3 regions of the Pantoea sp. R13S299 genome follow, and region 3 is predicted to be linked to each of the others. Evidence: predicted binding sites of a transcription regulator. Region 3 holds the regulator's gene; each other region holds the start of a gene.
What was found. Region 3 encodes LexA, which represses DNA repair genes until DNA is damaged. Its sites were predicted from a motif close to TNCTGTATGTACATACAGNA; they were not measured.

Region 1 (7,405 bases), on a different contig from region 3:
ATTCCAGCGACACCAGGCGAGCATGTCATCTTCATCCAGAATCTGAATGTTCTCTTCAAATTCAGTATAGATGGCCATTTCGTGAGCTTCAGGGTCGAGCTCCTGAAAATCTGCCAGCGCTTCCCGGTCGCCACACAGGACCAGGTTGAGGCTGAGTGGTAATGGAGGAATCGAGACAGGCAGCGGCCGGCGTTCATCCTGAGATGTCCACTCAACATAGCCTTGCTCAATACACTTTTTCAGGCGCAGCCAGAGAATCGGCTGTGTCATCAGACTACGCAGTGACAGCACCAGCGTACCGCCATTGGCGCGATGGATCAGGCCCGGTTCGAGCTGGATGCGATCTTTATACTGGCGCACGCAGCCAAATAATTGCTCCATTTCAGTCCATTCAGCAAAGTGAATACCACCCTGACTGGTGAACGGACGTTGAGGATCGGAGGGGGGCTGAAGCGTGACGTTGTCAGCCATGATATGGTAATCACCGCCGAACAGGGTGGTACTGTCTGCCATGACCCGCTGAGCGGCCTGGGTAATGAAGGTCAGATAGTCGCGATTCTCCTGGCTACGAACCAGCAGTAACGGGAAGCCTTGCGTCTGGTGGTGTAAATGCGCCAGTGCATTCAGCAACCGGGGCTGTACCGTTGCCAGAGCATCAGTTTCTTCATCAGCAATTCGGGAGAAAACGGATTGGTATTGCGCGCTATCCGGCTGTAAGGTCTGCCACGTAAGTTGGGTGCTGGTCAAAATAATCGCATTTGTCTGTATTAAGAAAAGCGAGATTATACAGGATTCACCCTTGTTAAGCACTGCTGACTTCCTGTTGAAGATGTGACGATGGCAGCATGTTTTTCGTTGCTGCATCCAGGAAAAAAGCTGTTATTCTTAGTTCGTTACGTGATCACGATGAGATTCCGATGAAATACCAGCAACTCGAAAATCTTGAATGTGGATGGAAGTGGAAATACCTGGTGAAAAAACATCGGGAAGGTGAACTGATCACGCGTCACCTTGAATTAAGCGCGGCGCAGGCGGCAGTCGATAAGCTGCTGGCGATGGAAAATAATCCGGTAACGGTCAATGAATGGATTGCAGAACATATTCATTCTGATCTTGATAACCGACTGAAGCAGACCATCCGTGCCCGGCGGAAACGCCATTTCAATGCTGAACATCAGCATACCCGTAAAAAATCGATCGACCTGGAGTATCTGGTCTGGCAACGACTGGCAGGTCTGGCGCAGCGACGCGGCTGCACGCTCTCTGAAACCATTGTTCAGCTGATAGAAGATGCAGAACGCAAAGAGAAATATGCGACTCAGATGTCGAGTCTGAAGCAGGATTTGCAGGCCATTCTGGGTAAATCGGGTTCAGAAAGCGAATAACCGGGCAGGGCAATAATACTCTTTATGCTCAAGTCCGGTTTTCTACCGGCATAAAAAAACCCCGCTTTAGCGGGGTTTTTTATTACGTTTAACTTAAGCCTGTGGCTGAGTTACAACGTCTTTGATGCCTTTAACATCGATTTCTACGCGACGGTCCGGAGACAGGCAGTCGATCAGGGCATTACGGCCTTTCACGCTGTCACAGGTGTTGCCGGTAACTGGGTTAGATTTACCCATGCCACGTGCAGAGATCTTGTTAGAAGGGATACCTTTAGATACCAGGTAATCTACGACTGACTGAGCACGTTTCTCAGACAGTTTCTGGTTGTACTGCTCTGAACCGATGCGATCGGTGAAGCCCAGTACGACAACGGAACCATCTTTAGGATCCATTGAGCTCAGCTGGCTGTACAGCTGATCCAGAGCCTGCTGGCCTTCTGGCTTCAGGGTAGATTTGTTGAAGGTGAACAGAACGTCAGACTTCAGAGTGAAACGCTTGGTTTCAACAACTGGAGCTGGTGCTGGAGCCGGAGCCGGAGCTGGTGCAGCGACATCATCCTGACCGAAGCGGTATGAAACGCCTACGCTCAGCATGCCGTTGTCTGGACGAGTACCAACGGTCTGTGCATCACCGATGTTGTTAACCCACTGGTAATCCAGACGGGTAGCCCAGTTTTTGGTCAGCGCATATTCAACACCAACAGCAGCCAGCGGAGAAACGCCGGTGTCGTGGTCGCTGATGCGGCCAGTAGTTGGGTTAGTCTGCGTTGCATCTGCACGCCATACCATGCCGCCCAGACGAGTATACACGTCCAGATCGTCATTGATTGGGTAGCTCAGTTTAGCAGCCAGCTGTACGCCCTGTGCTTTGAATGCGCCGTTAGTCACATTGCCTTTGTTAGGCATGCGGCCCAGCCAGTCATAGCCCATCTCGAAGCCCAGGTATGGGTTTGCCTGATAACCAACGAACGCACCTGCGCCCAGCTGGCTTTCATGAGTTGGACCGTCATTGTTCTCGTAACCGTTACCGTAGTAACCAGTGTCGTGATACTGAGACCAGCCCAGTTTAGCACCGGTGTACCAGGTGTTATCTTTCGGAGCGGCCTGCGCTACGGTAGCGAAGCCAGCCAGTGCCACTGCAATTGCGATAGCTGTCTTTTTCATTTTGCGCCTCGTTATCATCCAAATAGGCAATGAGCAAAAAGGTTGCTCTTGGTTTAAATCCTTCGCCGGGTCAAAACGCTCGCTTATGACTCTACCGCAAAAAACGGAGGTTATTGAGCACCCTGGCGAGCTAAAGTCTACAACGAGATTGGAAACTTACAAGTATGATGTGAGGCACTTCTGTAAAGAAACAGCGATTTATACATAATTTCTAACAATTAGAGTGGCCGTATTGTCGCGATAAAAAGGCCCAAAAACCCGCTAAACCATTGTCACAGCTCGAACTAACAGAATCAGTGGTTTAGCGGCGAGAGATAAGAAAAATAGCTTGGGAAACTTCTGATTTTTACTTAATGAAACAAATCCGACTGAATTTTTATGGAACTTTGCGGTCTGAGAGGCGCTTCCGATGTTCCGCTTGCCCGTAAAATCAAACCCAGCGCTTCGCCCTCAGCGGCCGCATTTTCGAGTTGACGTCGCTCATCTTCATCCAAATCGTATGGAATCCATGCCAGAACGACACTGTAATTTCCAGTTCGCAACGCCTTGACCATCGCTTCAACGGCATTCAGACGTTCAGAATCGGCGATATGCATACTTTTATCCAGTGGTAATCCCGATTCCTGCATCCAGGTGCGATTCAGTTTATGCGCTGGTGTTAACCACAACTGCCAGCGAGACTGCTGACTCAGCTGCTGCAATAAAGGCAACAGCATCATCTGCATCATACCAGGCTGCTCGCTGTAACGTAACTCAGTAATTCCACCACCCTGAGAGGCGGGAACGGAAGAGGACGCATAATGATGAGCATAGCGTGCATTATTAGGATGTTGTGTTCGCATAAGTTAATCACCAGCAGTGGACTGTATGAATATACAGTACTGTCATCCTGGATAAAGATCAACCCAAATTTCTGAAAACGCCTCGCAAAAACGCGACAAGGTTAGTTGAAGCACTATTTATTCATTGAACCCGCTGACGCTTTTTTCTATCTTCTAATTACCTGATACCCAAGGTAATTTACGAGATATTTCTTACATGGAGGTGGTGCAATGAAAAAGGTAAATCCGGTCGTAGAGCGCTCCAGAGCGCACCTGGCCCCGTTAGGAACCATAGAGTCCCGTACCCAGTTTGGTGGATACGCGCTGGCTGTTGAAAGTGTGGTTTTTGCCTTAATAAATAAAGACGAACTCTACCTGCGCGCCAGTGAACCTTTGCGGGAATACATCACCGATCGTCCGCTGCAACCCCTGATTTTTCGCAAGAGAGGCAAATTGGTGAGCCTCAATTATTTTCGGGTCGATGAAACATTATGGCGCGATCCTGACCATTTGCTGGCGCTCTCTGCGGCCTCGTTAGAGACGGCGCAGCTGGAGTTACGGGACAGACAATCCTCTCCACGATTGAAAGATCTGCCGAATCTCAGCGTTCGCATGGAGATGATGCTGTACGAGGCCGGTATCATGACCGTGAATCATCTCTATCAGATGGGGGCCAAACAGTGCTGGCTGAGGCTGAAAGCGATCAACCAGCATGTTGGGTTTCAGACACTGCTGGCGCTGCAGGGGGCGATCACAGGCCATCATGCCGCCGCGCTACCGCTGGCTACCCGGGCTGAGCTGAATGCGTGGTTCAAGCGCACACTTTTATCAAACCCTGAACTGAGAAGCAGCGAAGGCTAATCAGTAATGAGCGTGCGGCGCAGGCGAGCCACATCGGGCATCAAGGCGACCAGCAGACCGAGTTGCTGGAGCACCAGCGGCGCACGCGTATCCGCATCTGCAGCCAGCTGGCTGATGCGCTGAGCCAGTTGCTGGCGCATCGTCTCAACATGCTCATCGCTGACCACGTCCGTCTGGAGCACATCCTCAACGTAGCACACCGTATCATCCAGCAAAGTCAGTAACTCCGGCGCGGTAATTTTGTCACGGTGCGCGCCCAGCGCAGAAATGTAACTCAGGAATGAGTGGTTAGAGCAAAGCAGCTGAAAAGCCGATTCGCGTAGCTTCTGGCTGGTGCGACTTTCACTGCTCATATTTGAAACCACCGACGCCAGCTCAGCATCTGCATTGTGCGCATCCCGGCGGGCAATGCGATAGGCGAGACGGTTATCCTTGCCCTGATGATACTGTTCCATGATCGCGTCCAGATAACGACAGTTCGCTTTCAGGGTGCGTTCTGCCACCGCCGGTAACTGGCGAAAGCGCCAGTCAGGCCAGATAAACGCGACAGCCAGCCAGGCAAGGCCACAGCCGAGTAAGGTATCTACTACTCGTGGCAGGGCGACCTCAAAACCTTCCCCTAACAGGTTAAAGCAGAGCAGCACCAGCAGGGTGATAAACAGTGTGGCCTGCGCATACTGCACCTGCCTGAAAGCGAAAAACAGCACGCCAGCGATCACAATCAGGATTAACTGACCTTCAATGGAGGGCACCAGCCATAAAACCGGCAGACCGATTGCAATCCCTGCCAGCGTTCCGCCGATACGTAAGGCAAGCCGTCGCTGCGTGGCGTTATAGTTGGGCTGGCAAACAAACAGGCTGGTCAGCAGAATCCAGTATCCACGCTGCAGCCCGGTGATTTGAATGAAACCATAGCCAATACAGAGCACTACTGACATGCGAACCGCATGCCGGAACAGTGCCGAAGAGGGCGAGAGGTGACGACTGAAGCGCAGACGGATATCACTCCAGCCACTCAATCCTTCGCGTGACAGCAGATTATCACTGTGCTGAGGATCTTCACCGGCCAGCGTCTGTTCAGATTCAATGGAGGCGAGCTGAGCATCAATGGCGCGCAGGTTACGCAGCAGCCAGAACAAAGCACGGGTATGTGTCGCCTCAGGCTCATGCTGTTCCAGACGTTCTATCGCTTTCTGTAATCGTTCAAACGCGCGCTCAAAACGGCTGTCATGAACCCATCGTTCACGCATCAGAATGCAGTGGGCCAGTTGACGACAGGCCTGCGCCTGCATATTCAGCAGGCGCTGAAAGCGAAACAAAATTTCGTTATAGCGCCAGTCGCCGCGCAGCAGATGATATTGCAGATGGGAAGAGCTGGCCCGTTCGTGAATATCCTGCGCCACAAAGTAGTAGTGCAGACTGCGTCGGGTGCCGCGTGAGCCGCGATCGCCGCGCAGGCGACTCTGCAAAGTGGTCTTGGTCAGGTTGAGCTGCGCCACCAGCTGGCTGTTAACCATCGCCGCATCGATAAACGCCGCGTCATCCTGTTCGCCCGCATCCGGATCGAAGAGATTCGCTTTGGCATCAAGGTAACGCGCCAGTTGTGAAAAACTGCCGGCAAGCTGTTCCTGCACCGGCCGGACGGGGAACATCAGATGGCCCAGCAGCGTCAGCAGGTTGTACCATAGCGCGCCGACCAGCAGCAGCATCGGCTGCATATACCACTGGCTGAACAGTCCGATGCCGAGCATGGTATAGACCGCGATCAGCAGCGCACCGAAGGCGATGGTGGCGTAGCGCTGCCCCAGTGCACCCAGCAGAATAAAGCCCCAGGTCGAGATCGCCAGCCCGACAATAAAGGCAAAGGGATAAGGAAACAGTAACTCCACTGAAACCGAGGCGATGCAGAAGCAGAGCAGGGTAATCAGCAGGTTTTTCAGGCGACCGGCCAGGCGATCATCGAGATCGGCCAGCGCAGCCGCGACCACTCCCAGCGTTAAGGGAATCGTCCACTCAATCTGATGCAGCCACCAGGGAATGGCAGCGCAGCCACTCAACGCAAACAGGATCCGCAGCAGATAGCGCCAGGTACTGTTAAACAGATATTTTCGCCAGCCTGGCACTGCATCCGACATCATATTAATAGCGGCGGGCATTGGCTTCGCGCGCAGCTCGCGCCTCTTCCACTGAGACCACCCGGCGTCCAACCGGCCAGAGCGCAATAGCGGCGATCTTAAAGTTCGCAATCCCTACCGGAATACCGATGATGCTGATGCACTGCACGATGCCCACAGAGATGTGCGAAAGGCAGAGCCACCAGCCGAAGAAAATCAGCCAGAAGATGTTCAGAAAGGTGCCGCCGGTATTCAGAATATGACTCTTACTTTCAGGACGAAGCACATCAACATGCACCGCCTCGTTGCCAAACGGTAGCAGCGAAAGTTTAGTGATTTCCCAGCAGGAGCGGGTCAGCGGCAGGGTGAAAACCAGCACGACGCTGATTAACGTGGCAAACAGCCAGCTCAGGGTGGTGAAAAAGCCGCCCAGAACAAAATTCAGAATATTTAAAACGGTGCGCATGATCTTCTTTTCCTTTTGCATTCCGCAAGATGTGACGCCAAGTTTAGCCTGTTTTAAGGCTGGAGCGCCAAGGGTCTGACAGGTAAACTCCCCTTAATCCTGTTATCTGACGTTGGTGTCGGCGTGGAACTGAAAGCAACCTCGATGGGCAAACGGCTTGCCCAGCATCCTTACAATCGTGTCCGCCTGATGGCGGCAGGCGTCCAAGTCAGTGGCGATAAGCACGAGTATCTGATCCCCTTTAACCAGTTACTGGATATCGCCTGCAAACGTGGGCTGGTATGGGGCGAGCTGGAATTTTTGCTCGCCGATGAAAAAGTGGTCCGCCTGCACGGAACGGAATGGCAGGAGACCCAGCGCTTTCACCACTATCTGATGCAGGCCTGGCAGAACTGGAGTCTGGAGATGAGCGTGGTGTGCCGCGAGGTACTCCAGTCGCTACGTGAAGAAATCGAGACGTTTGGCGCGCAGGATCGCTGGCTCAACCGCCATGAGTTACAGGCGCTGAAAACAAAAATTCTCAAACAGTTCGATGCGTTACCGATGCCTCTCACCCGCTTAAAAGATTTTGCTGACTGCCGCGAAAACTGGGCG
Region 2 (7,405 bases), on a different contig from region 3:
CTGGCTTTGCCGGTCTGGCTGGCGGGCCTGCGCGTGGTCGTGGTGCAGACGCTGGGCATGGCGGTGGTCGCGGCGCTGATTGGCGCGGGCGGCTTTGGCGCGATTATTTTCCAGGGACTGTTGAGCAGTGCGCTGGATTTGGTGTTGCTGGGCGTCATCCCGGTGATTGCGCTGGCGGTCGTCATCGATGCGCTGTTCCGCCTGCTGATCTCACTGCTGGAGAGAAAAGATGATTGAGTTTGATGGCGTTTCCCGCGCCTTTAACGGCAAAGCCGCCGTGAAAGATCTGTCCCTGCAGGTGGCAAAAGGGGAGTTCTGCGTGCTGCTCGGCACCTCCGGTTCCGGCAAATCGACCACCCTGAAGATGATCAACCGGCTGGTGGAGTTTGATAGCGGTGAGATTCGCTTTGCCGGTGAGTCGATTCGCCAGCTTGATGCCCGCACGCTGCGGCGACGCATGGGTTATGCCATCCAGTCAATTGGCCTGTTTCCGCACTGGACGGTGCGGAAGAATATCGCCACGGTGCCGGTGCTGCTGGGCTGGCCCAGGGCACAGGTTGATGAACGCATCGCGGCGCTGCTGGCGCTGCTCAATCTCGACGCGCAATTGCTGAATCGCTATCCGCATCAGCTCTCCGGCGGGCAGCAGCAGCGGGTGGGTGTTGCGCGGGCGCTGGCGGCGGACCCGGAAGTGTTGCTGATGGACGAGCCATTTGGCGCGCTCGACCCGGTGACGCGCGGCGTGCTGCAGCAGGAGATGCTGCGTATTCATCGACTTTCGGGCCGCACCATCGTGCTGGTGACCCATGACATCGACGAAGCGCTGACGCTGGCGGATCGCATCGTGCTGATGGACAACGGTGAGATTGTTCAGCAGGGCAGGCCAGTGGAGCTGCTGACCCAGCCAAAAAACGATTTTGTGCGCGACTTCTTTGGCCGCAGTGAAATGGGCGTCCGGTTGCTGGCGCTGGAACAGGTCGGGAATGCGGTGCGGCGTGGCGAGTGGCTGGCGGGCGAACCGATTGCCGCTGCCCTGACGCTGCGGGATGCCCTGTCGCAGTTCATTGCGCGGCGCACCGATAAACTGCCGGTCATCGACGATCAGCAACAGCCGCTGGGCGTGCTCCACTTTGGCGACCTGCTGCAACTGCGCGAGGCGTCAACATGCGCAGGCTGAAGGATCCGCTGCTGTGGCTGGTGCTGTTCTACGGTGCGCTGCTGACGCTAATGCCGTACAGCGGGCCGCTGTTTCACCGCTGGTTTCCGGACCTGGCGCGGCCACTCTATCAGCAGGAGAGCTTCTGGCAGCTGACGCTGGCGCATCTGTTTCTGGTGGTCACCGCCAGCCTGCTGGCGATCGTGATTGGCATCGGCAGTGGCGTGCTGGTGACGCGGCGGGCGGGGCGGGCCTTCCGGCCGCTGATGGAAACCATTGTGGCAGCGGGGCAGACAATTCCGCCGGTTGCGGTGCTGGCGATTGCGGTGCCGGTCATGGGGTTTGGTGCCTGGCCTGCGGTGGTGGCGCTACTGCTCTATGGGTTGCTGCCGATTTTACAGGGTACGCTGGCGGGCATTGATAGCGTACCGGCGAGCAGTCGGGAGATCGCCATCGGAGTCGGCATGAGCAGCTGGCAACGGTTATGGCAGGTTGAGCTGGCGCTTGCAGCACCGGTGATTATCGCCGGGATACGCACCTCGGTGATTATCAACATCGGCACGGCGGCCATCGCCTCAACGGTTGGCGCGAAAAGTCTGGGATCGCCGGTGATTATCGGCTTAAGCGGCTTTAATACAGCCTATGTGATTCAGGGAGCACTGCTGGTGGCGCTGCTGGCGATAGTCAGCGATCGCCTGTTTGAGCGCCTTCAGCGCGGGTTCAGCGTGAGTGAACGATCATAGAGTATCCGACCAGCATCAGACCGCTGGTGCCGCCGGCCGCCATAATAAAAAACAGCGTGGCGAAAAAGGCTTTTTTGACATTCATGGTGAAAACCTGAGCTCGTTAACAGTGAGGCGGGGATAATAGCGCGCGCAAGGCAGAAGGCAAAGTGCCCGGCGTGCGTTTTTGTTATCAGCCGGGTTCATGCAACCGCACGGCATAACCCTGTTCCTGCCAGTGTGACAGCTGTTCCTGCTGGCGAAGGGTCAGTTTTTTACCGGTAAAGACAAACATATTCATGCCAGGGAAGAGTTCAGGACGCGGCAGATCCAGCGGTTCAGCCAGTACATCAATTCGCCAGCCATGTTGCGACAGACGCCAGCCTTCCAGCCAGATGCGGGTTCGATCGTCGATACCCCAGCCAATAATCAGCGCATCTTTGCCTGATTTTTTCCGACTGCCGGTCAGGCAGAAGGCGACATAGTCGATCAGCAAGCCATCGAGCAGACTGCACATCGTGCGGGCGGTGTTCTGGTCCAGACTGAGCTTCTGGCGCACCGGCATGAAAACGTGATCAATCAATGCATCAATCGGATGTTCGCGACCAATCGCGGCAATTTTATTACGAAGTTTAGACGGTCTGACGTGACGCAGTACGCTGATCAGCTCATCCTGCAGGGTGGTCCAGCCGTCATGGGCATCCACATCGCCACCTTCCAGCAATGCTTTAACTTTACCGACCGGCACGCCGCTTTCAATCCAGCGCATGATCTCTTCAATACGCTGAACATCTTCTTCGTCAAACTGACGATGTCCGCCTTCGGTGCGTTGCGGCTTCAGTAAGCCATAACGACGCTGCCAGGCGCGCAGGGTGACTGGGTTTATGCCACAGCGCTCGGCGACATCACCGATACTGTATAAGGTCATAAATTCCTCTTTCGATTAGTCTGAATGCAATTACCATAACGAAGCAGACTAAGTTGTACAATACATTTCTCAATGTACAACTTGACTGATACGCCCTTTCTCAGCTATATCTCATTTAAGAGAATATTTCCCATATATGAGAAAATGCAATGTCGGAGTTGAATACTGAGCAACGACTGGCGGTGAGGCTGGCAGAATTACGCCTGCAACGCGGCTGGTCACTGGATGAACTTTCTGTCGCTACCGGCATCAGCCGCGCGTCATTATCGCGTATTGAGCGAAGCGAGACCAGCCCTACTGCTGCACTGCTTAACCGCCTCTGTGCGGCCTACGGATTAACGATGTCGCGCCTGCTGAGTGAAGTGGAGGAGGAGTCCAGTCTGCTGGTCACAGAGCAGCAGCAGCCGGTGTGGCAGGATGAGGCCAGCGGATTTATCCGCCGCAATATTTCACCACCCGCACTTCATTTTAGATGCGAACTGGTTGAGGGCAAGTTACGCCCTGGTGCGCGTATCGATTACGATGCGCCACCCATTCATGGACTGGAGCAGCATATCTGGCTGTGCGAGGGTGGACTCACCATCACGATGGGGTCTCAGGCGTGGACGTTGCAGCCAGGCGACTGCTTACGTTTTCATCTGATCGGAAAATCGGCTTTTGAGGCGCACCTGACCGACGGCGCGCGCTATTTACTGGTGGTGGCGAAACCATGATTGAGTACGCAACACTCAGCGCGACACAGGCGCAACAGCATCTGGGCGAACTGACCCACGTTCTGCAGGGTTGTGTGGCAGACGGGGCCAGCATTGGTTTTATTGATGCTGAAGACATTGAGGTGATGACACTATTCTGGCAGCAGTGGATCGCCAGCATCACCGGCGGCGACAGCGAATTACTGGTCGCGCGTCAGCAGGGGCGCATCGTGGCGACGGTCATTATCAATCGCAGCGTCATGCCCAACGGCCGCCACCGGGCGGAGATCAGCAAGCTGCTGGTGCATCCGCAGGCGCGCCGTCAGGGCATCGCCCGTGAACTGATGCAGCGTGCTGAGCAGCGGGCGCACGAGCAGGGCAAAACCCTGCTGGTGCTGGATACGCGCAGCGGCGATGTCGCCAGCGATCTCTACCTTTCGCTGGGCTGGCAGGTGGCGGGATCGATCCCGTTTTATGCCGAATCCACCGCCGGCGTACTGGATGCCACCACCGTGATGTACAAAGTGCTGACGTAAATCACCGCCGCCGGACACTGACTGAAATTTACGATGGCGCACGAAAAATTCGGCGTGAAAGCTGACGCCGCCGGGATACTGTGTAAAAATACAGGTCAGTTTTTCGGTGTGGTAAAGCAAATCATGGCCCTGACAGCCGCAGTAAAAAGCCAGATAGCGCAATGGTATAAAGCGCTTCAGGAGCAGGTGCCTGATTTCATCCCGCGTGCGCCGCAGCGCCAGATGATTGCCGAAGTGGCAAAATGTCTGGCGGGCGACGATTCGCGCCATCTGGCGGTTGAAGCACCGACCGGCGTGGGCAAAACCCTCTCTTATCTGATCCCGGGCATCGCGGCCAGCCGCGCCCAGGAAAAGCAGCTGGTGATCAGCACCGCCAACGTGGCGCTGCAGGATCAAATCTTCACCAAAGATCTGCCGCTGCTGAAGAAAATCATCCCCGATCTCACTTTTACCGCTGCCTTTGGCCGCGGGCGCTATGTCTGTCCGCGCAATCTGGCGGCGATGGCGGCCGACGCCGATCAGCAGGGCGATCTGCTGCTCTATCTCGACGATGACGCGGTCAGCAGCACCAAAGAAGAACAGACGCAGTGTGGCCGCTTACAGAAATCGCTGGATCGCTACCAGTGGGATGGCCTGCGCGATCACAGCGAGGAGAACGTCAGCGACAGCCTGTGGCAGCGCCTTTCTACCGACAAAGCGAGCTGCCTCGGCTCGCACTGTCACTGGTATCGTGAATGCCCGTTCTTTGTGGCGCGACGCGAAATAGAACAGGTGGATGTGGTGGTCGCGAACCATGCGCTGGTGATGGCGGCGATGGAAAACGAGTCGGTCCTGCCACCGGCTAAAAACCTGATGCTGGTGCTCGATGAAGGGCATCATCTGCCGGAAGTGGCTCGCGATGCGCTGGAGATGAGCGCCGACATCACGCCAGGGTGGAGCAGCCTGCAACTCGACCTGTTTATCAAGCTGGTTGAGAGCATCATGACGCAGATGCGGCCAAAATCGCCGCCGCCGCTGGCTAATCCCGAGCGACTGAAGGCGCACTGCGATGAGCTGCGTGAACTGCTGAACATCACTGCGCAGGCGCTGAATCCGCTGCTGCCGCCGCATAACCAGCCGGGAGAATTTCGCTTTGTGCTCGGTGCGCTGCCGCAGGAGCTGCTGGAACTCTGTGCCCGGCTGTTCAAACTCAGCGACGCGCTGCGCGGCCTGAGCGAAGGCCTGATTAATGCGCTTAGCGAGCAGACCGGCAAAGTCGATCTGGTGCGTCTGCATCGCAATCTGCTACAGCTCAATCGCCAGTTTGGCTGGTTCGAATCGGTCAGCAAGCTGTGGCGGCTGGCAGCAATGGAAAAAGCCTCTGGCGCGCCTGTGTCGAAGTGGATCACCCGCGAGCTGCGTGAAGGTCAGGCGCATCTGCTTTTCCACTGCGCCGGGATCCGCGTCAGCGATCAGCTGGAGAAGATGCTGTGGCGCAAAATCCCGCATGTGGTGGTGACCTCCGCCACGCTGCGATCGCTCAACAGCTTCAATCGTCTGCAGGAGATGTCGGGACTCAGCGAGAAAGCAGGCGACCGTTTTGTGGCGCTCGACTCGCCGTTTAACCACGTGGAGCAGGGCAAGCTGGTGATCCCGCAGATGCGCTTCGAGCCGCTGATGACGCATGAAGCGGAGCACATCGCCGAGATGGCCGGTTTCTTCCGCCAGCAAATGGCGGAGAAAAAGCATAAAGGCGTGCTGGTGCTGTTTGCCAGCAACCGGGCGATGCAGCAGTTTGTCGCCTGTCTGCCCGACCTGCGGCTCTCCATGCTGGTGCAGGGCGATCAGCCGCGCAGCCGCCTGGTGGACCTGCATCGTCAGCGCGTCACTAAAGGGGAAACCAGCGTGCTGATTGGCCTGCAGTCCTTTGCTGAGGGGCTGGACCTGAAAGGCGATCTGCTGAGTCAGGTGCATATTCATAAAATCGCTTTTCCCCCGGTAGACAGTCCGGTAATTTTGACCGAAGGCGAGTGGCTGAAAAGCCTGAAGCGCTATCCGTTTGAGGTGCAGAGTTTACCCAGCGCCTCATTCACCCTGATTCAACAGGTCGGACGCCTGATTCGCAGCCATCAATGTTATGGCGAAATCGTGATTTATGACCGCCGTCTGCTGAGCAAATCTTACGGCAGCCGGTTATTAGCCGCGTTGCCGATCTTCCCGATTGAGCAGCCCGAAACGCCAGAGCCGGAAGCGATACCGGCCGCTGTGGTGCCCAAAAACACGGTGCGTAAACGACGTCCCACGCGGCGCTGAGCCGCGCACTTAACCGGAAGCGAGTGATGGAACTGAATAAAATCATTAAAGAGATTGGTCGCGGTAAAAATCATGCCCGCGACATCGATTTTGATACGGCGGTGGCGCTCTATGGCGCGATGCTGGCGGGCGAAGTGCAGGACCTGGAGCTGGGCGGCATCCTGATTGCGCTGCGTATCAAAGGCGAAGGCGAAGAAGAGATGCGCGGCTTTTATCAGGCGATGCAGGCGCAGATGATGCAACTGCGTGCGCCAGAAAACCGGCCGATGCCGGTGGTGATCCCCAGCTACAATGGTGCACGCCGCCAGGGCAATCTGACGCCGTTGCTGGCGCTGCTGCTGGTGAAACTCGGCTTCCCGGTGCTGGTGCACGGCGTCAGCGACGATGCGACGCGCATCACCAGTGAAGCCGTGTTTGCCGCGCTGGGCATTGTGCCTGTTACGACCGCTGAGGCGGCGCAGGCGAAACTCGATCAGGGCGAGCTGGCCTTTGTCACTATCGATCACCTCTGTCCGCCGATGGCGAAACAGCTGTCGCTGCGCTGGCGGATGGGCGTCCGTAATAGCGCACACACGCTGGCAAAACTGGCAACGCCGTTTGCAGAGCGTGCGGCGCTGCGGCTGTCGAGCGTGTCGCATCCGGAGTATGTGCCGCGCGTCGCGAAATTCTTCAGTGACATCGATGCGCCAGCCATATTGCTCAATGGCACCGAAGGGGAAGTCTATGCCAATCCGCAGCGCTGCCCGGCAATCAGCATGATTCAGGGCGCAGGTGCAGAAGCGGAAGTGTGGGTGGAGCGTCAGCCCGAAGTGGCGGTTGAACTGCCGGCAGACAAGACGGCAGAGGCGACTGCGCGCTGGATTGAAGAGGTGCTGAATCAGCAGCGTCCGGTGCCTGCGTCACTGCGACTGCAGCTCGCCTGCTGCCTGCGCGCCAGCGGCCAGTGCGACTCGCTGGCGGCGGCAGAGCAGCAGATCCTCGCCGCCGGTTACTGACTCAGGCGGCTGGCAGCGCCTGTTCAACCAGGTTCTGCCAGAAACGGATGCCAATCGGCAGCAACGCGTCGTTGAAGTCATAGC
Region 3 (7,405 bases):
TTCGCCAGTTCCGCTTCAATATAAGGATACATGGCGCGCACCACTTCCACCGGGTTAGCCGCCGGATGCTGACGACCAAACAGCGTCTGATCGACCTGCGCCAGAATACCGGGGTTTTGATAGGCTTCACGTCCCATCATCACGCCGTCGAGGTGCTGCAGATGAGTCTGAGCCTCTTCAAGCGTTTTCACACCACCATTAAGCGCGATCGTCAGATGCGGAAAATCGCGTTTCAGCTGATATACGCGTGGATAGTCCAGCGGTGGAATTTCGCGGTTCTCTTTGGGGCTGAGGCCAGAGAGCCAGGCTTTGCGCGCATGAATGATAAATGTCTCGCACTCACCGCGTCCCGCTACCGTGCCGATAAAATCGGTCAGGAATTCATAGCTGTCCAGCTCATCAATACCAATGCGGGTTTTCACCGTGACCGGAATGGAGACTACGTCGCGCATCGCTTTAATAGCATCCGCGACCAGATTCGCCTCGGCCATCAGGCAGGCACCGAAACGACCGTTCTGCACCCGATCGGAGGGACAGCCGACATTCAGGTTCACTTCATCGTAGCCGCGCTGCTCTGCCAGCTTTGCGCACTGCGCCAGTGCCGCCGGATCGCTTCCGCCAAGCTGCAATGCAACCGGATGTTCCGCCTCACTGTAAGCCAGGTAATCCCCTTTGCCATGAATAATCGCGCCCGTGGTCACCATTTCGGTGTAGAGCAGCGTGTCACCGGTCAGCTGACGATGAAAATAGCGACAGTGACGATCGGTCCAGTCGAGCATAGGGGCGATAGAGAAACGTTGCGAAGAGAAATTAGGCATGAAGCGCAGACAATCCGGTAATTAAAGGTGATGGAATTCTGTGCAAGGATAACACAAGGGCGGGCGATAGTGCATCGCCCGCCCCCGAACAGCCTGAATAACGCGCTTAGAAGTTAAAGCCGAGCTGCATCATCGCGCCCCAGGTGTTGTTAGCACCCACTGAGCCAGCCAGATCCAGATGGACGGCTTTGTTAAACGGTGACACACCGAAACCTGCTGTGACGACATTTTCGTCGTGAGAACGCATGTCCGCACGATAACCGCCACGCAGCTGTAGCCAGTCAAGTACGCGATATTCCGCGCCCACAGCCGCATACTGGCTATTATCCTGGCTTTTGAAGCGTTTGGTTTCAGTCAGATCCACATCGCCCGTCACGGTAAACGGACCTTTATCCCAGGACAGACCGGTGGTGACCAGCGGGCGAATTTGGTAGGTATCGCGGTAACCGTTGACCTCTTTGGTCTGCAGATCGCGCGAAACCAGGTTCTGCCCGGTCACACCCAGCGTCCAGTTTTCAGCAAAGGTGGTCGCCAGACCGGCATCAACGTTAAAACCGGTATCGGTGCTGCGATACTGGCTATTGTTGATGTCGCTCTTGTCGTAGTTATAGATGCTGGCCGTGTAGTTATAGAGCGAGGTTTTCTGCACTTTCGGCGTCACGCCCACCGATACCGGCTGACCAGCGATGGTGAACTCATGCGCCACCGCCACACCATAATCAATGGTCAGTGCCGCTAAGCCATTCGCACTGGAGCGAAGGTTATTTTGATCGCCTGGACGTGGGAATGCCCCGTTTTCTATACTACGCAGATAGTCGATATCACTCTGGACCACGTTGGCGCGGACGTGTGCCGTTCCGTAGGCTTTGGTAATAAAGGCGAAAGGCAGCGTTTCATTGGGGATCGTAACAGCTATGGCCGCACCCGCACTGCCGTCGGCTTTATTACCGCGCAAATCGCTGAGTTTGTTGGCCACATCACCTGAGGCAGCGCGCAGTTCAGAGTTAGCACGGAAGAAATCCGCTGGTGTTAGGTTACCCAGCACCGTGCGATAACGATCCACGGTGTCCGTAATATCATCGACTTTATCAATCAGCTTATCTTTATCAGTCACCTGAATGCCCGCTGAAGGAACAATAATGCTGACGTTATCGTCGGGTTTAGCACGCGTCATCAATGCCGGGTTCGCCAGCACTGCGGAGCCATAGACAGAGGATGCTACGCCGGTGCCGCCCATGGCGTCATTACGTGCATCATACCAGGTCCCTGCCGCCATGGCGGAAGAAGAAAGGAAAAGCGCGGTCGCTACAGCGGAGTACTTCAGCGCTGAACGTTGAGCGGATTTTTTCACCATTTGCCTGCCATCACCTGAGAAATTGTCATTGAAACATTCAACGACTGAATAGTTTGTTAGCCCTATTGTGAACCCTGGCTAACGCGTTATTGCTGTGAATTCAAAGGAAACAGTGCCTTAATTCAAAGGATTGGACGTTTTCCAATCAAAAAACCGTTGTAATAGTTCAGACTGCGTAGGGGCATTTCAAATAATGCCAGACTTTTCTTAAGCCTTTCTGAACATTACTTCTTAACTCAGTGAGATGCAAAGCAAAATGCCAACAAATTCCGCTTCAGGTGGATTCAGAATGGATCTGATTTGTCGTCAGATTTGAGATAGAAGACGGCTGAAATTCTAAATATGCTGCTTTATCAGGCAAATAATGCTGTTTTTTCAGGCGAAAACCAACCTCAGCACCGCGAAACTATGTGTGATAAAATAACATCACTTATCCAGCGGAGAATTTTCATGACCAACATGACGTCGCAGCAAATTTTGATTCAGGCCGAGAAAATGTGCCTGCAGCGCGGTGTGCGTCTGACTTCGCAGCGTGCTGAAGTGTTGCGTCTGATGGCCGAGCAGCCCGGCTCAATCAGCGCCTACGATCTGCTGGATCAGCTCCGCGTCAGCGAACCGCAGGCTAAACCCCCTACCGTCTATCGTGCGCTGGATTTTCTGCTGGAGCAGGGTTTCATTCATCGGGTAGAGTCCAACAATAGCTACGTCATGTGTCACCACTTTGAAGCGCCAGCCCATACGTCGGTGATGCTGGTCTGTGATCGCTGTGCCGCCGTTACAGAAAAGCAGGCGCAGGGCGTGGAGAAGATTATCGCAACGCTGGCGGGTGAAGCGCAGTTTGCGTTACGCCACAGCGTGATTGAAGCGCATGGTTTATGTGAAAGTTGTGCTGCGGTTGAAGCCTGTACGCATCATGAAAGCTGCGAACACGATCATCAGGATGAGGGTAAAAAGCGGGGAAAACGCGGGTAATCTGCACATCCTTGTGCATTTTCATCCCTGTGCCGGTGCGGGCGCACCGGAAGGCATTAAGCTGATTATCAGAGTCCCTGATTACCAGCGGTGATCTTTGTTCTTACCTTCCCAGTCCGTTACTTCGCGCTCTGCTTCATCTTTCGCATAACCGTAACGTTCCTGGATTTTACCGACCAGCTGATCGCGTTTACCTTCGATAACCTGCATATCATCGTCGGTCAGCTTGCCCCATTTCTCTTTCATTTTGCCTTTGAACTGCTTCCAGTTGCCGCTCGCTTCGTCTTTATTCATGGCAGACCTCCAATTCTCGGGGTTTAATTATTATCTTGCTACTTAACAAAATAACGATATAAAGCGCTGGTTAACTGCGCTGCTTAAAGTTAATTGTAGTAGCTAATTTAATAACCGCGGAATAATACGGAATAATCTGTATCGCCCTGAATCGGCCCCCGCAGGATCAGGCGTCAAACCAGCTGTTCTGACGCCAGTGCTTACGCCAGATGAGCCACAGTGACAGGCCGCGCAGCGCCAGGAAAACCGTCACCGCCAGCCACAGGCCGTGGTTGCCCAGCACAGGTACGCTGAGCAGCGTCAGAAAATAGCCTGCCGCCGCCACGACCATGCTGTTACGCATCTCGCGTCCGCGCGTCGCCCCGATGAACATCCCATCCAGCAGATAACACCAGACGCCGATCAGCGGCATGATTATTTGCCAGACCAGGTAGCGGTCAGCAGTCTGCTGGAGTGACTGAAGAGAGGTCAGCAGGGTAACGATCTGCGGGCCAAAAATGGCATAGATCAGTGAGAAAAACAGCGCCACCACCACTGCCTGCCGACAGGCGGAGTGCCAGACGTGCTGCAATTTACTGCCATCTTTTGCGCCATGCGCTTCACCGGCAAACGCTTCAACCGCGTAGGCAAAGCCATCCAGCGCGTAGGCCGTAAAGGTAATGAACATCAGTAATACCGCGTTAACCGCCACCACATCCGGACCCAGCCGCGCGCCTAGCACCGTCAGCGAGGCGAAACAGAGCTGCAGCATCAGAGAGCGCAGCATGATATCCCGGTTCAGTCGCAGCAGCCGACCGCTGTCACCGCGCCAGCTCTGTTTCAGCAGGCTTAACGTAATACCGCGCAGCTTTAACACCCGCCAGACCATGATGCCGCCGACGACCAGCGTGATGTACTCCGCCAGCGCCGTGGCGGTTGCCGCACCCGCAACACCCCAGTGCAGCCCCATCACCAGCCAGAGATCGAGCACGATGTTAACCAGATTGCCCACCACCAGCAGGATCACCGGCGCGCGCGCATACTGCACGCCCAGCAGCCAGCCCAGAATCACCAGGTTTGCCAGGGTGGCAGGCGCACTGAGCCAGCGAATCTGAATAAACAGCGCCGCCTGTTCCAGAACATCAGGATTGCCGCCAACCAGATGGGTCGCCAGCTGAATAATGGGATAACGTAAAGCGATGAACAGTACACCAGCCAGCAGCGCAATAATCAGCGGCTGCGTCAGCGCGCGTGCCAGAGCGGTTTTATCACCCGCACCAAACGCCTGAGCCGTCAGGCCAGTGGTACTCATTCGAAGGAAAAGCAGCAGCATAAAGAGGAAACTGGTCACTGTGGTCCCGACCGCAACCCCGCCAAGATAGACAGGGCTGTCGAGATGACCAATAACTGCAGTATCGACCACTCCCAGTAAAGGAACGGTGATATTTGAAAGGATCATCGGCAGCGCAAGCCGCCAGAGATTTTTATCCGTTGCCGTGATAAAGCGCATTCGCCGTTCCGTGCTCAGTGTCGCTGCAGTTAAGCAGGCGACAAAATTAGGGCAGACAGAATAGCATCAGAAAAGGCGAATGCACGCAGCCCTCAGAATCAGAGCCACTCGCCGTTACGGACCACGCCAACCGCCAGACCTTCAATGGTCAGCGACTGTGCACGGGTATCGACAACAATCGGGTCGAAATCGCTGTTTTCCGGCAGAAGATGCACGATAGCACCCTGCTTTTTCCAGCGTTTAACGGTCACTTCATCATCAATGCGGGCAACGACAACCTGGCCATTGCGCACATCCTGGGTTTTATGTACTGCGAGCAGGTCGCCGTCCATAATCCCGATATCTTTCATCGACATTCCGCTGACGCGCAGCAGGAAGTCGGCAGAAGGCTTGAACAGGCCCGGATCCACTTTGTAGTGGGTTTCGATATGTTCCTGCGCCATGATCGGCTCACCGGCAGCAACCCGGCCAATCAGCGGTAGCCCTTCTGAAACTTCTTCTTCCATTAACAGACGAATACCGCGCGATGCACCGGAAACGATCTCGATGACGCCTTTACGCGCCAGCGCTTTCAGATGCTCTTCTGCCGCATTCGGCGAGCGGAAGCCCAGCTGCGCGGCAATCTCTGCACGCGTAGGCGGCATGCCTGTTGAAGAAATATGGTCGCGAATCAGGTCATAGACCTGCTGCTGCCTGCTGGTTAATGCTTTCATCCCGCCCCCTGGTTGTTTATACAGTCGCTGTGAGTATATACAGGTATTGGTGAAATGGAAACCGATTGTCAGTGAAAACGCGCCCTGAGGCGCGTTGTGGAAGGCTTATCGCAAATGTGTCCAGAGCAGCGCGACCCAGACAAACAGGGCCAGTATGATGCTGATCAGCACCGCCGCCGAGCCCATGTCTTTTGCCCGGCCCGCCAGGGGATGGTGCTCCTGACCAATACGGTCAACCACCGCTTCAATGGCGCTATTGAGGATTTCGACAATGACGACCAGTACCACCGCGCCAATCATCAGGATGCGGGAGATCACATCGACATCCAGCCAGCACGCGATAATAATAGCGGCCAGCGCAGCCAGTGCTTCCTGGCGAAACGCCGCTTCATGTTGCCAGGCGGCGCGCAGTCCCTGCCATGAGTAACCTGCGGCTTTTACTATTCTGATAAGTCCGGTGGCATTATTTGCCATGATGTGAGAACCCTTTCATCGGATTGACGTCAATGTCTGGGCTGCGTGCAATTGGCACCACCACAGATCTTCGCTGCACTTTCTGCTATGCTTGCGGCGCTTTGCTAACAAGAGGCTTCATGTTGTCTATGTCAGGTTGGCGTAAACTCTATTACAAATTGCTTAATTTACCACTGTCGTTTTTGGTAAAAAGTAAGGCCATTCCGGCCGATCCCGTGTCTGAACATGGTCTGGATCCGACCCGACCTATTATGTATGTTTTGCCTTACGATTCGAAGGCCGACTTACTGACTTTACGCGCACAGTGTCTGCGGCATCATCTGCCCGACCCGCTTTCTCCGCTGGAGATTGATGGTTCACTGCTGCCGCGCCACGTGTTTATCCATGATGGCCCGCGCGTCTTCCCCTATTTTGTGCCCAGCGTGGAATCGGTGAAAATTTTTCACGATTACCTGGACCTGCATCGCAATAACCCTAAGCTCGATATTCAGATGCTGCCGGTCACCGTGATGTTTGGCCGCGCACCAGGACGTGAAGTCCAGGGCGAACCCACGCCACATCTGCGGTTGCTGAACGGCGTGCAGAAGTTCTTTGCCGTGATCTGGCATGGACGCGACAGTTTCGTCCGCTTCTCGCCAACCGTCTCGCTGCGCCGCATGGCCACGGAGCACGGTACCGATAAGTCGATTGCTCAGAAGCTGGCTCGTGTGGCACGCATCCATTTTGCCCGTCAGCGACTGGCGGCGATTGGCCCGCGTTTACCGGCGCGTCAGGATCTGTTTAATCGTCTGCTGCAATCCAAAGCGATTGAAAAAGCCGTCGAAGATGAAGCACGCAGCAAGAAAATCTCTCATGAGAAAGCGCAGCAGAATGCCGTCGAGATGATGGAGGAGATCGCTGCAAACTTCTCCTACGAAGCCATTCGCGTCACCGACCGTGTCATGGGCTGGCTCTGGAGTCGTCTCTATCAGGGCATCAACGTCAATGGCGGCGAAAAGGTTCGTCAGCTGGCGCAGGATGGCCACGAGATTGTCTATGTGCCCTGCCATCGCAGCCACATGGATTATCTGCTGCTCTCCTATGTGCTCTATCATCAGGGTCTGGTGCCGCCGCACATTGCAGCCGGTATCAATCTCAACTTCTGGCCAGCCGGCCCGATTTTCCGTCGTCTGGGCGCCTTCTTTATTCGTCGTACCTTTAAAGGCAATAAGCTCTACGCCACGGTATTCCGCGAATATCTCGGCGAGCTGTTCACCCGCGGCTATTCGGTTGAATACTTTGTTGAAGGGGG

Region 1: a site for LexA is predicted at 3,411-3,430, ahead of sulA (SOS-induced cell division inhibitor SulA). Genes of this name have one in related genera too.
Region 2: a site for LexA is predicted at 4,111-4,130, ahead of dinG (ATP-dependent DNA helicase DinG). Genes of this name have one in related genera too.

The regions. Positions count from the first base shown of each region.
Region 1 covers NZ_JBLYEF010000001.1:560,093-567,497, forward strand. Annotated here, with positions in the region: gene ACN1CO_RS02675 (AAA family ATPase) at 1-864, opposite strand, end outside; gene matP (macrodomain Ter protein MatP) at 918-1,385, shown strand; gene ompA (porin OmpA) at 1,479-2,549, opposite strand; gene sulA (SOS-induced cell division inhibitor SulA) at 2,900-3,391, opposite strand; gene ACN1CO_RS02695 (TfoX/Sxy family DNA transformation protein) at 3,602-4,231, shown strand; gene yccS (YccS family putative transporter) at 4,228-6,387, opposite strand; gene ACN1CO_RS02705 (YccF domain-containing protein) at 6,371-6,811, opposite strand; gene helD (DNA helicase IV) at 6,935-7,405, shown strand, end outside.
Region 2 covers NZ_JBLYEF010000001.1:403,746-411,150, forward strand. Annotated here, with positions in the region: gene ACN1CO_RS02000 (ABC transporter permease) at 1-237, shown strand, start outside; gene ACN1CO_RS02005 (ABC transporter ATP-binding protein) at 230-1,177, shown strand; gene ACN1CO_RS02010 (ABC transporter permease) at 1,165-1,899, shown strand; gene ACN1CO_RS02015 (MerR family transcriptional regulator) at 2,072-2,806, opposite strand; gene ACN1CO_RS02020 (helix-turn-helix domain-containing protein) at 2,956-3,519, shown strand; gene ACN1CO_RS02025 (N-acetyltransferase family protein) at 3,516-4,034, shown strand; gene dinG (ATP-dependent DNA helicase DinG) at 4,158-6,326, shown strand; gene ybiB (DNA-binding protein YbiB) at 6,353-7,321, shown strand; gene ACN1CO_RS02040 (M20 aminoacylase family protein) at 7,323-7,405, opposite strand, start outside.
Region 3 covers NZ_JBLYEF010000002.1:31,932-39,336, reverse strand. Annotated here, with positions in the region: gene dusA (tRNA dihydrouridine(20/20a) synthase DusA) at 1-818, opposite strand, end outside; gene ACN1CO_RS11160 (conjugal transfer protein TraF) at 925-2,172, opposite strand; gene zur (zinc uptake transcriptional repressor Zur) at 2,623-3,144, shown strand; gene ACN1CO_RS11150 (CsbD family protein) at 3,226-3,438, opposite strand; gene dinF (MATE family efflux transporter DinF) at 3,605-4,927, opposite strand; gene lexA (transcriptional repressor LexA) at 5,026-5,640, opposite strand; gene ACN1CO_RS11135 (diacylglycerol kinase) at 5,746-6,114, opposite strand; gene plsB (glycerol-3-phosphate 1-O-acyltransferase PlsB) at 6,243-7,405, shown strand, end outside.